2 regions of the Kitasatospora sp. NPDC088779 genome follow, and region 1 is predicted to be linked to the other one. Evidence: riboswitches for the same ligand, from Rfam matches in the RefSeq annotation. Region 1 holds a riboswitch; the other holds the start of a gene.
What was found. A riboswitch is a leader RNA that binds a small molecule or an ion and turns the genes downstream of it on or off. The one in region 1 is predicted to bind S-adenosylmethionine.

Region 1 (6,856 bases):
TTGCCGCTCTGCATGACCTTCTCCAGCAGCGGCAGCAGGTCCTTGACCGAGCCGATCTTGGAGTTGGCGATGAGGATGTAGGGGTCCTCGAAGGTCGCCTCCATGCGCTCCAGGTCGGTCGCGAAGTAGGCGGAGATGTAGCCCTTGTCGAAGCGCATGCCCTCGGTGAGCTCGAGCTCCAGACCGAAGGTGTTGCTCTCCTCGACGGTGATGACGCCTTCCTTGCCGACCTTGTCCATGGCCTCGGCGATGAGCTCGCCGATCTGGGTGTCGGCGGCCGAGATGGAGGCGGTGGAGGCGATCTGCTCCTTGGTCTCCACGTCCTTGGCCTGGGCCAGCAGCTGGTCGGAGACGGCGGCGACGGCCTTCTCGATGCCGCGCTTCAGGGCCATCGGGTTGGCGCCGGCGGCGACGTTGCGCAGACCCTCGCGAACCAGGGCCTGGGCGAGCACGGTGGCGGTGGTGGTGCCGTCACCCGCGACGTCGTCGGTCTTCTTGGCGACCTCCTTGACGAGCTCCGCGCCGATCTTCTCGTAGGGGTCCTCGAGCTCGATCTCCTTGGCGATGGAGACACCGTCGTTGGTGATCGTGGGGGCGCCCCACTTCTTCTCCAGCACGACGTTGCGACCCTTGGGGCCGAGCGTGACCTTCACTGCGTCGGCGAGCTGGTTCATGCCACGCTCAAGGCCGCGGCGAGCTTCCTCATCAAAGGCGATGATCTTGGCCATCAGAAGTGGTCCTCCGGGACACGGTCGACTGCTCGGACCAAGGGGTGCCCGCGACGGACGGCCCTGGTGTGCGGGGGTCCTTTCCCCTACCGCTCCCGGGGGCCTCACCGACCCGGTCCGCTGTCACTCTCACGCTGTGAGTGCTAACGCCAATAATTAGCACTCGGGGTGGTCGAGTGCAAGCCCAATCGCGATCCCGCGAGCCGCCCGGGGCGCTCCCGCCGACCCGCGCAACTCCCCGCCGGGGAACGCCGACGGGCCCGTACGACGCGTGTCGCACGGGCCCGTCGAGAAGCGAGTGGTCACCAGCCGTGGGCCGCGCCGAGCTCCTGGGGTCGGAAGGGGGTCACACCGCGGCGCGGACCATGTCCGCCTGCGGGCCCTTCTGTCCCTGGGAGATCTCGAACTCGACCCGCTGGCCCTCCTCGAGGGTGCGGTAGCCGTCCATCTGGATCGCGCTGTAGTGGACGAAGACGTCCGCACCACCGTCGACCGCGATGAAGCCGTAGCCCTTCTCCGCGTTGAACCACTTGACGGTGCCCTGAGCCATTCCGAACTCCCCTAGTGCTGTGCTGGCCCTTCACGCGCCCGCAGGTCGCGGGCCCGGGTCTGGTTTGAAGGCCGGCCCGGGGAACCCCCCCTGGGCGCAGCCGTGCACGCCGCAACCCTCCGCCGGGGGTGCCTGACGGCGCCCTGTGAGCGGGTGATTACGTCGACCGCGGCTGAATGTATCCGGATCGACGCCCTCTGCAACAGGGTCAGCTGCGGGGAATTCCGGCACCACGCCAAGGGGCAGGACGGGCCAAAGCGGGAGGAATTCGGCATTTCACGCCGGACATAGCGGACGGATTACTGCAAATCCCCGCGGGAATTCTGACATCTGCCTGACATGTTTCACGGCCCAGGCACCCGACCGGTCTCAGCGGCCGGACGACCGTCCGGCGATTCGCGGGTGATTCGCGGGTGAGGATGAGGGGAAGCCCTGTTCCCAACCGAGCCACACTCTACTCCGACTTGACCCCGCCATATTCCCGCCGAAATGCGGCCGGCCGCCCGTGCGTACGGAGAACGGAATTCCGTACGCGCGGACGGCCGGTCGGACGAGCGGCTCGGGCGGGGTGCCCGGATCGGGGCGCGGCTCAGCAGCCGCCGGCCACCGCCGGGATGATCGAGACGCTGGCGCCGTCCGCGATCCCGGTCGCCAGGCCCTCGGCGAAGCGCACGTCGTCGTCGTTCACGTAGACGTTGACGAAGCGGCGCAGCTTGCCGGCGTCGTCCAGGATGCGGGCGGCGATCCCCGCGTGGTTCTTCTCCAGGTCGGCGATGACCTCGCCCAGGGTGGCGCCCTCGGCGGCCACCTCGGCGGCGCCGCCGGTGTAGGTGCGCAGGATGGTGGGGATACGGACGTTGGCGCTCATGGTTCTCCTAGCGGACAGGGCCCAGCGGGGTGGGGGGATTCAGGCGGACGCGAGGCCGGCGTCGTGGAAGGACGCCAGGGTCGGGCGGATGACGGCGGTCATCCCGGCCCCGGCGACGGCGTCCAGGGTCTTCAGGCCGTCGCCGGTGTTGATCGCGACGGTCTCCTTGGCCGGGTCCAGCTGGCCGGTCTCCACCAGCTTCTTCAGCACGCCGACGGTCACCCCGCCCGCGGTCTCGGCGAAGACGCCCTCGGTCCGGGCCAGCAGCCGGATCGCGTCCACCACCTCGGCGTCGGTGACGTCCTCGACCGCGCCGCCGGTGCGCCGGGCGATGTCCAGCACGTACGGGCCGTCCGCCGGGTTGCCGATCGCCAGCGACTTGGCGATGGTGTCCGGCTTGACCGGGCGGATCACGTCCTGGCCGGCCTTGAACGCCGCCGACACCGGGGAGCAGCCCGCCGCCTGGGCGCCGAAGACCTTGTACGGCCGGTCCTCGACCAGGCCGAGCCTGATCAGCTCCTGCAGCCCCTTGTCGATCTTGGTCAGCTGGGAGCCGGAGGCGATCGGGATGACGATCTGCTCCGGCAGCCGCCAGCCGAGCTGCTCGCAGATCTCGTACGCCAGCGTCTTGGAGCCCTCGCCGTAGTAGGGGCGCAGGTTGACGTTGACGAAGCCCCAGCCCTCGCCGGCCGGGTCGCCGATCAGCTCCGAGCAGAAGCGGTTCACGTCGTCGTAGTTGCCCTCGATGCCGACCAGCTCGCCGCCGTACACCCCGGCCATGACGACCTTGCCCTGCTCCAGGTCGTGCGGGATGAACACGCAGGACTTGAAGCCGGCCCGGGCAGCCGCCGCGCCCACCGCGCCGGCCAGGTTGCCGGTGGAGGAGCAGGAGAGCGTCGTGAAGTCGAAGGCCCGCGCGGCCTCGATGGCGCAGGCCACCACGCGGTCCTTGAACGAGTGGGTCGGGTTGCCCGAGTCGTCCTTGATGTGCAGCTGCGCGGTGAAGCCCAGCTCGCGGCCCAGGTTGTCCGCCTTGACCAGCGGGGTCCAGCCGGGGTTCAGGTTGGGCTTGGTGGCGACGTCGGCCGGGACGGGCAGCAGCGGCGCGTAGCGCCAGATCGAGCTCGGGCCGGCCTCGATCCGGCGGCGCAGCGCCTCGGCGTCCTCGCTGCCGAAGTCGTACGCGATCTCCAGCGGGCCGAAGCACTCCAGGCAGGCGAAGCTCGGACCGAGCGGGAAGCGGGTGCCGCACTCCCGACAGGACAGCGCGGTGGCGGGGCCGAGGTCCACGGATGCGGGTGCGACAGTGTCGATAGCCATGATGGCGGAGGCCTCTCTCCTCATCTTCCCCGTGGCACGGTCGCGCCACAGGCCGGAATTGGCACCTGTCCCGCCGGGGCCTGTCGACAGACAGCCGCGCGAGAAGGTTGCCGGGACGTCAACGGGCCGTTCCCTCAGTCCCTCTGGATGAGCTTGTGAAATTGTGGTGGTGCTCAACGGCGACCCCGGCGTGCAAAGGTCCGGCCGCTGTACGAAGACTGTATCCGAAGGCGTCAACCCCGAACGGGATCGTCCGCCACGCGAGATGGCGCGTCCCACCGACCCCGCCGAGGAGAGTCCCGTGCCCGCCGAACCGACCCCCGCGCTGCTCCCGCAGGCGGCGTCCTGGCTGCGCCGCCGCTCGTGGAGCGCGGTCGACCGGCCGGTGCACGCCCTGCTGGAGGCCAAGCGCCGGACCGGCCACACGGTCAGCGTGGTGCTGCCCGCGCTGGACGAGGAGGCCACCGTCGGCGACATCGTCCGCACCATCCGCCGCGAGCTGATGGAGCGCCTCCCGCTGGTCGACGAACTCGTCGTGGTCGACTCCGGCTCGGCCGACGCCACCGCCGCCGTCGCGGCCCGGGCCGGCGCCCGGGTGGAGTACCGCGACGCGATCCTGCCCCGGCTGCCCGCCGTCCCCGGCAAGGGCGAGGTGCTCTGGCGCTCGCTGCTGGTCACCCGCGGCGACATCGTCTGCTTCGTCGACGCCGACCTGCGCGAGTTCGACCCGGCCTTCGTCTCCGGCATCCTCGGCCCGCTGCTGACCGAACCGGACATCCAGCTGGTCAAGGCCATGTACGACCGGCCGCTGGAGACCGAGGGCGCGGTGGTCCCGGCCGGCGGCGGCCGGGTCACCGAACTGGTCGCCCGCCCGCTGCTCAACCTGCACTGGCCGGAACTCGCCGGTTTCGTCCAGCCGCTCGGCGGCGAGTACGCGGCCCGCCGCGCGCTGCTCGAACGGCTCCCCTTCCCCACCGGCTACGGCGTCGAACTCGGCCTGCTGGTCGACGCGCTGGAGACGGTCGGGCTGGACGCCCTGGCCCAGGTGGACGTCGGCGTCCGGCACCACCGGCACCAGGACGGCCAGGCCCTCGGCCGGATGGCCGCCACCATCTACCGCACCGCCCTCGAACGCCTCGACCGCACCCACCGGCTGAAGGCCTCGGCCGACCTGGTCCACCCGCTGCTGACCCAGTTCACCCGCGACCCGCAGAGCCGGGAGTTCACCGCCCACACCCACCCGGTGACCGCCCTGGAACGCCCGCCCATGCACACCGTGCCCGAGTACGCGACCCGACACTGAACACCCACCGAAAGGGTTTGCCGCTCCGGAGCCCCGGCAACGTACCAACCATGGGCGATCTCACGACCGAACGTTCGAGTGCGACCGGCACCGCCCCCGTCCTGGTGGCCTCCAATCGGGGACCGGTGTCGTTCGGCACCGCGGACGACGGCACGCTGACCCTCCGCCGCGGCGGCGGAGGCCTGGTCTCCGGCCTCTCCGCCATCGACGACCCCGACGCCGTCTGGGTCTGCGCCGCCCTCGGCGCGGCCGACCGGCAGGCCGCCAGAGGGGCCCCGGACGGCCGCCTCGACCTCGCCGGGCACGACGTGGGCGGCCAGGCCGTCCGCATGCTGGACATCGATCCCGACACCTTCGCCCGCGCCTACAACGGCGTCGCCAACTCCACCCTCTGGTTCGTCCACCACCTGCTCTACGCCACCCCCACCGCCCCCGCCTTCGACGCCGGGTTCCGCACCGAGTGGGCCGCCTACCGCGCCTACAACGCCGCCTTCGCCGAGGCGCTGGCCGCCGAGGCCGCCCCCGGGGCCGCCGTGCTGGTCCAGGACTACCACCTCTCGCTGACCCCTGCCCTGCTCCGCGCCGCCCGCCCCGACCTGCGGATCGGCCACTTCTCGCACACCCCGTGGGCCCCGCCCGAGTACTTCCGGCTGCTTCCCGACGACGTCGCCGAGGCCGTCCTCACCGGCATCCTGGGCGCCGACCGGGCCGGCTTCCTGACCCGCCGCTGGGCGCTGGCCTTCGCCGACTGCTGCGCCGACCTGCTCGGTGCCGAGGTCGACCGGGACGCCATGACCGTCACCCACGCCGGCCGCACCACCCGGCTCGGCGTGCACGCGCTCGGCGCCGACGCCGACTTCCTGCGCGAGCGCTCCCACCGCCCGGACGTCGACGAACGCCTCGACGCCCTCCGCGAGGCCGTCGGCGGGCGGCGCACCATCGTCCGGGTCGACCGCACCGAGCTGAGCAAGAACATCGTCCGCGGCCTCCAGGCCTACCGGCACCTGCTGCGCACCCGCCCCGAATGGCACGACCGGGTGGTGCACATCGCCTTCGCCTACCCCTCGCGCACCGACCTCGCCGAGTACCGCGCCTACACCGCGCAGGTCCAACGGCTCGCCGAGGACATCAACGCCGAGTTCGCCACCCCTGCCTGGCAGCCGCTGATCCTGCACGTCGACGACGACTTCCCGCGTTCCCTGGCCGCCTACCGGCTCGCCGACGTGGCCCTGGTCAACCCGATCCGGGACGGCATGAACCTGGTCGCCAAGGAGGTTCCGGTGGTGTCCGACCACGGCTGCGCCCTGGTGCTCTCCCGCGAGGCCGGCGCGCACGCCGAACTCGCCGAGGACGCGCTCACCGTCAACCCGTACGACATCATCGCCACCGCCGACGCCCTGCACGCCGGCCTCACCATGCCCGAGGGGGAGCGCGCCGACCGCACCAAGCGCCTCGCGGCGGCGGCCACCGCGCTGCCCCCGCAGCAGTGGTTCCTCGACCAGCTCAACGCGCTGTGAACCAGCTCAACGCGCTGTGAACCGGCTCAACGCGCTCTGAGCCCGCTCAACGCGCCGTCGCCCGGCTCAGACCGCTCCGACGGCCGCGCCCAGCGCCGCGAGCAGCTCCACCACGCCGGCCGGGCCCGGGACCACCAGGTCGGCCCGGTCGGCGAGTTCACGCACCGGCGCGTCCCCCACCGCGCCGCTGCACACCAGCAGCCCCGCCACCCCCTCGCCGCGCAGCTTCTCCACCGCCGCGAAGGCCGCCACGTCCCCCAGGTCGTCCCCCGCGTACAGCACCGAACCTGCCCCGCACTCGCGCAGGAAACCGGTCAGCGCCGCGCCCTTGTCCACCCCCGGCGGCCGTAGCTCCAGCACCAGCCGCCCGGGCTCCACCACCAGCCCGTGCCCGGCCGCCAGCTCGCCGACCGGCGCCCGCAGCAGCTCCAGCGTCTCCTCGGGCGCCGCCGTGCGCCGGGTGTGCACCGCCAGCGAGCGCCCCTTGTCCTCCAGCCACGTCCCCTCGGGCGCCCCCGCCGCCGCCAGCAGGCCAGGCAGCGCCGCCCGCGCCCCGGCCACCCCGGGGTG
Region 2 (6,856 bases), on a different contig from region 1:
AGTTGATCTCACGCGGCTTGCGGAACGCGCCGGTGAAGAACACGCGCATCATGTGCACGAGCATCGCGGCCACGAAGACCAGGGCGGCCCAGTGGTGGATCTGCCGGATCAGCAGACCGCCGCGGACCTCGAAGCTGATGTCCACCGTCGAGGCGTACGCCTCGGACATCCCGATGCCCTTGAGCGGCACGTACGAGCCGTTGTAGACGACCTCGGCCATCGACGGCTTGAAGAACAGCGTCAGGTAGACACCGGTCAGGATGATGATGACGAACGTGTAGAGGCAGATCTCGCCCAGCATGAAGGACCAGTGGTCCGGGAAGATCTTGCGCAGGTTGGCCTTGGCGAGGGAGTAGATCCCCACCCGGCCGTCCGTCCAGTCAGCAGCGGCCTCCCACTTGTTGGCGGGCTTGGCGCGCGTGCTGGCGGGCTTGGCGGCACCGGTGGTGCTGCTCGTACTCATCGAGCACGCTCCCAGTAGCTCGGGCCGACGGGCTCGTCGAAGTCGCCGGTGGCGACCAGGTAGCCCTTCTCGTCAGTGATGATCTTCAGCTGCGGCAGCGGGTGGCCGGCCGGGCCGAAGATCACGCGCGCGCCGTCCGCCAGGTCGAAGGTCGACTGGTGGCAGGGGCAGAGCGCGTGGTGGGTCTGCTGCTCGTACAGGCTGATCGGGCAGCCGACGTGGGTGCAGATCTTGGAGTAGGCGAGGATGCCCTCGAAGGCCTTCTCCCGCGACCGGTCGTCCTTGATGTCGTCCGGCGCGATGCGCACCAGCATCAGGGCGTCCTTGGCGATCGCCTGCTGGAAGTCCTCGTCGTGGACGTGCAGACCCTCGGGCATGGCGAAGGTCAGCGAGCCGATGACGATGTCCTCGGCCTTCATCGGCAGGTTGGTGCTCATGTTGATGAGCTGCAGGGGCTTGGCCGGGGTCGCCTCGTTCCAGCCCGTCTCCTTCAGCTTCTTCTCGGGCAGCGGCCCGAGGTCGCGGAGCAGGACCACGCCGGAGAGCGGGACCAGCGCCATGGAGCCGATGAGGGTGTTGCGGATCATCTTGCGGCGGCCGAAGCCGGACTCGGCGGCACCGGTCTTGAACTGCTCGATGACGTCCGCGCGGACCTCGTCGTCAGCCTCGATCGGGTGGCGCTCGGCCGGCAGCTCGACGTCCGACATCAGCGTGCGGGCCCAGTGGACCGCACCCGCGCCGATCATGAACAGCGCGACGCCCAGGGTCAGGCCGAGCGCGAAGTTCAGCGCGCTGACGTGACCGAGCGGGAAGATGTAGACGATCTTGTCCGGGTCGATGGCCACGTACGAGGCGATGAAGCCGATGGTGGCGAGCATCGAGACCACGAACATCAGCGAGACCTGACGCTCGGCCCGCTGGGCGGCCCGCTCGTCGATGTCGGTGCGGCGGGGCTCGTGGGCCGGAAGGCCCGGGTCGGCGAACGGGTCGCCGTGCGCGGCGACGTCACCGGCGGAGCCGTGTGACTCCGGAAGCTTCTCTTCTGACATGTCGTGGCTCATGACTTCTTGGCCTTGGTGGTGTGGGCGGCGACCCAGATCGCGACCGCGATGAGCGTGCCGAGACCGAAGATCCAGCCGAACAGACCCTCGGTCACCGGACCGAGGCTGCCGAGCGTGAGACCACCGGGGTTGGGCTCATCGGAGGTGGTGTGGCGGACGAAGGCCACGATCTGCTTCTTCTGCTCCTCGGGCATGGTGGTGTCCGGGAACGACGGCATGTTCTGCGGGCCGGTCTGCATGGCCTCGTAGATGTGCTTGGCGTCCACGCCCTCCAGCGACGGGGCGTACTTGCCCTTGGTCAGGGCACCGCCCTGGCCGGCGAAGTTGTGGCACTGGGCGCAGTTGGTGCGGAACAGCTCGCCACCCTTGGAGATGTCGTCCGGGTTGGTCGAGGTGTACTGCTCCGGGGTCGGCGTCACCGGGCCGGGGCCGAGCGAGGCGACGAAGGCGGCGAGCTGGTCGATCTCCGCCTGCGAGTAGATGTTCTTCTTGCGCGGCACCTGGGCGCCGGGCTGCTGGGCCGGCATGCGGCCGGTACCGACCTGGAAGTCGACAGAGGCGGAGCCGACGCCGACCAGGCTCGGACCGTCGCTGCTGCCCTGGCCGTTCAGGCCGTGGCACGAGGAGCAGCCCACGGCGAAGAGCTTCTTGCCCTCATCGATCGCGAGCGACTGCGCGGCGACGTCGGCCTGCGCCTTGTCGGCGGGCGCGAACGCGGCGTACAGCCCCCCGGTTGCCGCCAGGGCGAGAAGTAGGACGACCAGCGCCGCCAATGGGTGGCGCCGTCGTGCGGAGAGCTTTTTCACGGAATAACCCCGGTGTCAGGATCTGGTCGACTGGTGGGTGCACCCGGCGGCCGGTCTGGCCGGCACGAGGCTGCCTGTCTAGGGCTGCGCGCGCGGTCGGTCGGTGGGAGCGTCGCCACCGGCAGAATCGGCCCGACGCCGGTGAGGGCGGGGACCGAAGCCGGTGGCCAGCGACCTGATCAGCTGGTTACTTGATCAGGTAGATGGTCGCGAACAGGCCGATCCACACGACGTCGACGAAGTGCCAGTAGTACGACACGACGATCGCGGCGGTGGCCTGCTCGTGCGTGAAGCGCTTGGCTGCGTACGTCCGTCCCAGGACCAGCAGGAAGGCGATCAGACCACCCGTCACGTGCAGACCGTGGAAGCCGGTGGTCAGGTAGAACACCGTGCCGTACGGGTCGGAGGACAGCGAGAGGCCGTCCTTCTTGACCAGCTCGGTGTACTCGAAGATCTGGCCGCCGATGAAGATCGCGCCCATCACGAAGGTGATGACGAACCACGAGCGGAGCTTCTTCACGTCCCCGCGCTCGGCAGCGAACACGCCGAGCTGGCAGGTCAGCGAGGAGAGCACCAGGATCGTGGTGTTGACCGAGGAGAAGGGCACGTTGAGGGCGTGCGCCTTCTCGGTCCAGAACTCGGCTCCCTTGACGGAGCGGAGCGTGAAGTACATCGCGAAGAGGGCCGCGAAGAACATCAACTCGGAACTGAGCCAGACGATCGTTCCGACGCTGACCATGTTCGGCCGGTTGACCGATCCGTGCGCGTGCCCGGTTTCTACTGCTGTTGCTGTCGCCACGACGGACATTATGTCGGTCCCTTATTCCGTCTTCACGCCGGGGGGTGTCCCTCGGAGTGTCCGGTGCGTGCGGTATGCCCCCCTGGAGGGCGGTGGGGGGCCCCAATGGCGGCTGAGCAGCGGCGTGTCCCTTTTCTGACGGTTCCTCGAAGGGGCCCGCGACCCCGTTGCCCAGCGCGTCGTTGCACGCTTGGCGGAGCCTCCGGGGGTAATGCGCGGGCCCCTTATCGGCCGTACGGGTGGTCTGGACGGGTCCGGGTGACGGGCCGTCCTCCGGGCGGGTGAGTCGCGGGCGCGGCGGCTGAGGAGGAAGGTCCGCGAGGGGGACTCGGCGACGGGTGATCGGGAGTAGCATCCGGATCAGGCGAACGTGGTCCGGATCACACTTGAGGGAGCAGGGCCCATGGCGTACACGACCGACGAGACGCTCACCGTCCTCGTCTACAGCGATGACCGCAACACCCGCGAGCAGGTGCTGACGGCACTCGGCCGCCGGCCCGTCGAGGACCTTCCGGAACTGTCCTACCTGGAGTGCGCGACCACCCCCGCGGTGCTGAAGGCACTGGAGAAGGGCGGCGTGGACCTCTGCATCCTGGACGGCGAGGCGGTGCCGGCCGGCGGGCTCGGGCTCGGCCGCCAGCTCAAGGACGAGATCTACGGCTGCCCGCCGGTGCTGGTGCTGATCGGCCGGCCGCAGGACTCCTGGCTGGCCGCCTGGAGCCGGGCCGACGCCGCGATCTCGCGCCCGGTGGACCCGGTGGCGCTGGCCGAGGCGGTCGCCACCCTGCTGCGGGCGCGGCTGGCCAAGCGGGCGCCCGTCAGCCGCTGAGCGGTGCCGTCTCAGGACTAGAGAAGACGCCGCCGCGGGAACCCCGCCGGTCGATAGGCTGACTCCATCCGTACGGACGTCCCCCCGACGCGGGGAACCCGACAACAGCTGGAGTCAGCCATGGTGAACGTGAACCCTGCGAACGGTGGTACCGCACCCGCGCAGGTGGTCCGCACCTGGCCGGACGTCCTGGCGGCGCTGTTGAAGGGGGAGGACCTCGACCGCTCGGCCACCGCGTGGGCGATGGACCGGATCATGAGCGGCGAGGCGTCCCCCGTCCAGGTGGCCGGGTTCATGGTGGCGCTGCGGGCCAAGGGTGAGACGGTCGACGAGATCACCGGCCTGGTGGACGCGATGTACGCGCACGCCGAGCCGCTGGACATCCCCGGCCCGGCCGTGGACATCGTCGGCACCGGAGGCGACCGGGCCAAGACCGTCAACATCTCCACCATGTCGGCGATCGTCGCGGCCGCGGCCGGCGCCAAGGTGGTCAAGCACGGCAACCGGGCCTCCTCCTCGGCCAGCGGCTCCTCGGACGTGCTGGAGAAGCTCGGCGTCCGCCTCGACCTGTCGGCCCGGCGGGTCGCCGAGATCGCCGAGGAGGTCGGGCTGACCTTCTGTTTCGCGGCCAAGTTCCACCCGTCGATGCGGCACGCCGCCACCGCCCGGCGCGACCTCGGGGTGCCGACCGCGTTCAACATCCTCGGCCCGCTGACCAACCCGGCCAAGGTCACCTCGCACGCGATCGGCTGCTTCGACACCCGGCTCGCCGGACTGATCGCCGGCGTGCTCGCCCGGCGCGGCTCGACCGGCCTGGTCTTCCGGGGCGACGACGGCCTGGACGAGCTGACCATCACCACCACCTCGCAGGTGTGGATCGTGCGGGACGGGACCGTCACCGAGACCGCCTTCGACCCGCGGGACGTCGGCGTCGAGCTGGTCGGCATCGAGGCGCTGCGCGGGGCGGACCCCTCGTACAACGCCGAGGTCGCGCGGCGGCTGCTGGCCGGCGAGCGCGGGGCGGTGAGGGACGCCGTCCTGATGAACACGGCGGCGGCGCTGGTCGCGCTCGACCTGGGTGAGGCGCCGCTCACCGAACAGCTCGCGGCGGGCATGGCGCGGGCCGAGCGGGCCATCGACTCGGGCGCGGCGCAGGAGCTGCTGCGGCGTTGGTCGGAGGCCACCAGCCGGGTGTGAGGCGGTACTTGGGAGCCCGTGCCGGAACGCCGGCGCGGGCTCCTCGGCTGTCCGGATGGTGGATGCCTGTTTGACCACTCGCTGGGCGCGACCTAGAGTCTTGGCCAGGTCATGAGTGACAGCGTCAAGCCCCAGCTTGCTGTCCGGCAACCCTCCGTCCGTGGCGGGGTGCCCTGGGTGAGGACCGGGTCGCTCGGCGAATCGTCCGTGCGGCAAGCGCGGACGCCCGACGACTTAGCACTCCCGGGGTCCCACACCCCCAGAAGGAGTGCATCCTCATGTCGATCGCCACCGAAATCTGCGCCCCCCTCGCCGTCCTCGGCCACGACGTCCAGGTCCCGCTCGCCAGCGGCGAGAAGGTCGGGTACGCGGCCCTCGACTACGCGGCCAGCTCCCCGGCGCTCCAGCGGGTCTGGGACGACGTCTCCGCCTACGCCCCCTACTACGGCAGCGTGCACCGCGGCGCGGGGTACCTCTCCCAGCTGTCCACCGACCTGTTCGAGCAGAGCCGCCGCACCGTCGCCGAGTTCCTCGACCTGCGCGAGGGCGACCAGGTGGTCTTCACCCGGGCCACCACCGACTCGCTGAACCTGCTCGCCTCGGCCGTCCCGGCCGGGACCCGGGTGTTCGCCTTCGAGACCGAGCACCACGCCTCGCTGCTGCCCTGGGCGCACGCCGGGCTCGACGTCCACTACCTGCGCGCGCCGCGCTCGCACGCCGAGGCGGTCGCCGCCCTGGACGCCGCGCTCGCCGAGGCGCCCGAGGGCCCCAAGCTGCTCTGCGTCACCGGAGCCTCCAACGTGACCGGCGAGCTGTGGCCGGTCGCCGAGCTGACCGGGACCGCGCACCGGCACGGCGCCCGGGTGGTGCTGGACGCCGCCCAGCTGGCCCCGCACCACCGGGTCTCGGTGCGCGAGCTGGACGTCGACTGGATCGCCTTCTCCGGCCACAAGATCTACGCGCCCTTCGGCGCCGGCGTGCTGGCCGGCCGGGCGGACTGGCTGGACGCGGCCGACCCGTACCTGGCCGGCGGCGGGGCGACCCGGACGGTGGCCCGGGGGACCGACGGCTCGGTGGCCGTCCAGTGGCACTCCGGTCCGGCCCGGCACGAGGCCGGCTCGCCGAACGTCATCGGCGCCTACGCGATCGCCTCGGCCTGCCGGGCGCTGAGCGAGGCGGGCTTCGACGTGCTGGAGGCCCGGGAGCGGCAGCTGATCGCCCGGCTGACCGCCGGGCTGGCGGAGATCCCGCAGGTCAAGGTGCTGACCCTGTTCGGCGCCGAGGCGGCCCGGGTGGGCGTGCTGTCCTTCGTCGTCCAGGGCTGGAACAGCTCGCACTTCTCGGCCGCGCTGTCCGCCGAGTACGGCATCGGGGTCCGCGACGGCCTGTTCTGCGCGCACCCGCTGCTGCGCACCCTGCTCGGGGACGAAGAGGTCTCCCCCTCCGAGTGCGGGGCGCCCGAGCCGTCGCTGCCCGGCGAGCGCAGCCTGAACGCGATCCGGGTGAGCTTCGGGGCCGGGACCCCGGACGAGCACGTCGACCGCTTCCTGACCGCCGTGCGCGAGCTGGTCACGGACGGTGCCGCGTGGAACTACCGCAACGAGGGCGGGCGCTGCGTCGCCACCGTGCAGGTCGACCGGGGGCGTCAGCAGGGCTGAGGGGCCCGGTCGGCGGGGCCGAGGGGCCTACTCGTCCAGGCCG

Region 2: another riboswitch for S-adenosylmethionine. It lies ahead of AB0P03_RS13085 (aminotransferase class V-fold PLP-dependent enzyme); the one in region 1 lies ahead of thrC (threonine synthase).

What each region holds. Positions count from the first base shown of each region.
Region 1 covers NZ_JBFBHW010000051.1:54,978-61,833, forward strand. The annotation lists gene groL (chaperonin GroEL) at 1-728, opposite strand, end outside; gene AB0P03_RS33150 (cold-shock protein) at 1,075-1,278, opposite strand; gene AB0P03_RS33155 (MoaD/ThiS family protein) at 1,868-2,146, opposite strand; gene thrC (threonine synthase) at 2,186-3,466, opposite strand; SAM riboswitch class I at 3,484-3,620, opposite strand; gene AB0P03_RS33165 (glucosyl-3-phosphoglycerate synthase) at 3,792-4,769, shown strand; gene AB0P03_RS33170 (trehalose-6-phosphate synthase) at 4,820-6,286, shown strand; gene otsB (trehalose-phosphatase) at 6,353-6,856, opposite strand, start outside.
Region 2 covers NZ_JBFBHW010000011.1:126,074-132,929, reverse strand. The annotation lists gene AB0P03_RS13115 (ubiquinol-cytochrome c reductase cytochrome b subunit) at 1-463, opposite strand, end outside; gene AB0P03_RS13110 (Rieske 2Fe-2S domain-containing protein) at 460-1,512, opposite strand; gene AB0P03_RS13105 (c-type cytochrome) at 1,521-2,330, opposite strand; gene AB0P03_RS13100 (heme-copper oxidase subunit III) at 2,518-3,138, opposite strand; gene AB0P03_RS13095 (hypothetical protein) at 3,533-3,958, shown strand; gene trpD (anthranilate phosphoribosyltransferase) at 4,079-5,155, shown strand; SAM riboswitch class IV at 5,263-5,380, shown strand; gene AB0P03_RS13085 (aminotransferase class V-fold PLP-dependent enzyme) at 5,434-6,813, shown strand; gene AB0P03_RS13080 (Lrp/AsnC ligand binding domain-containing protein) at 6,841-6,856, opposite strand, start outside.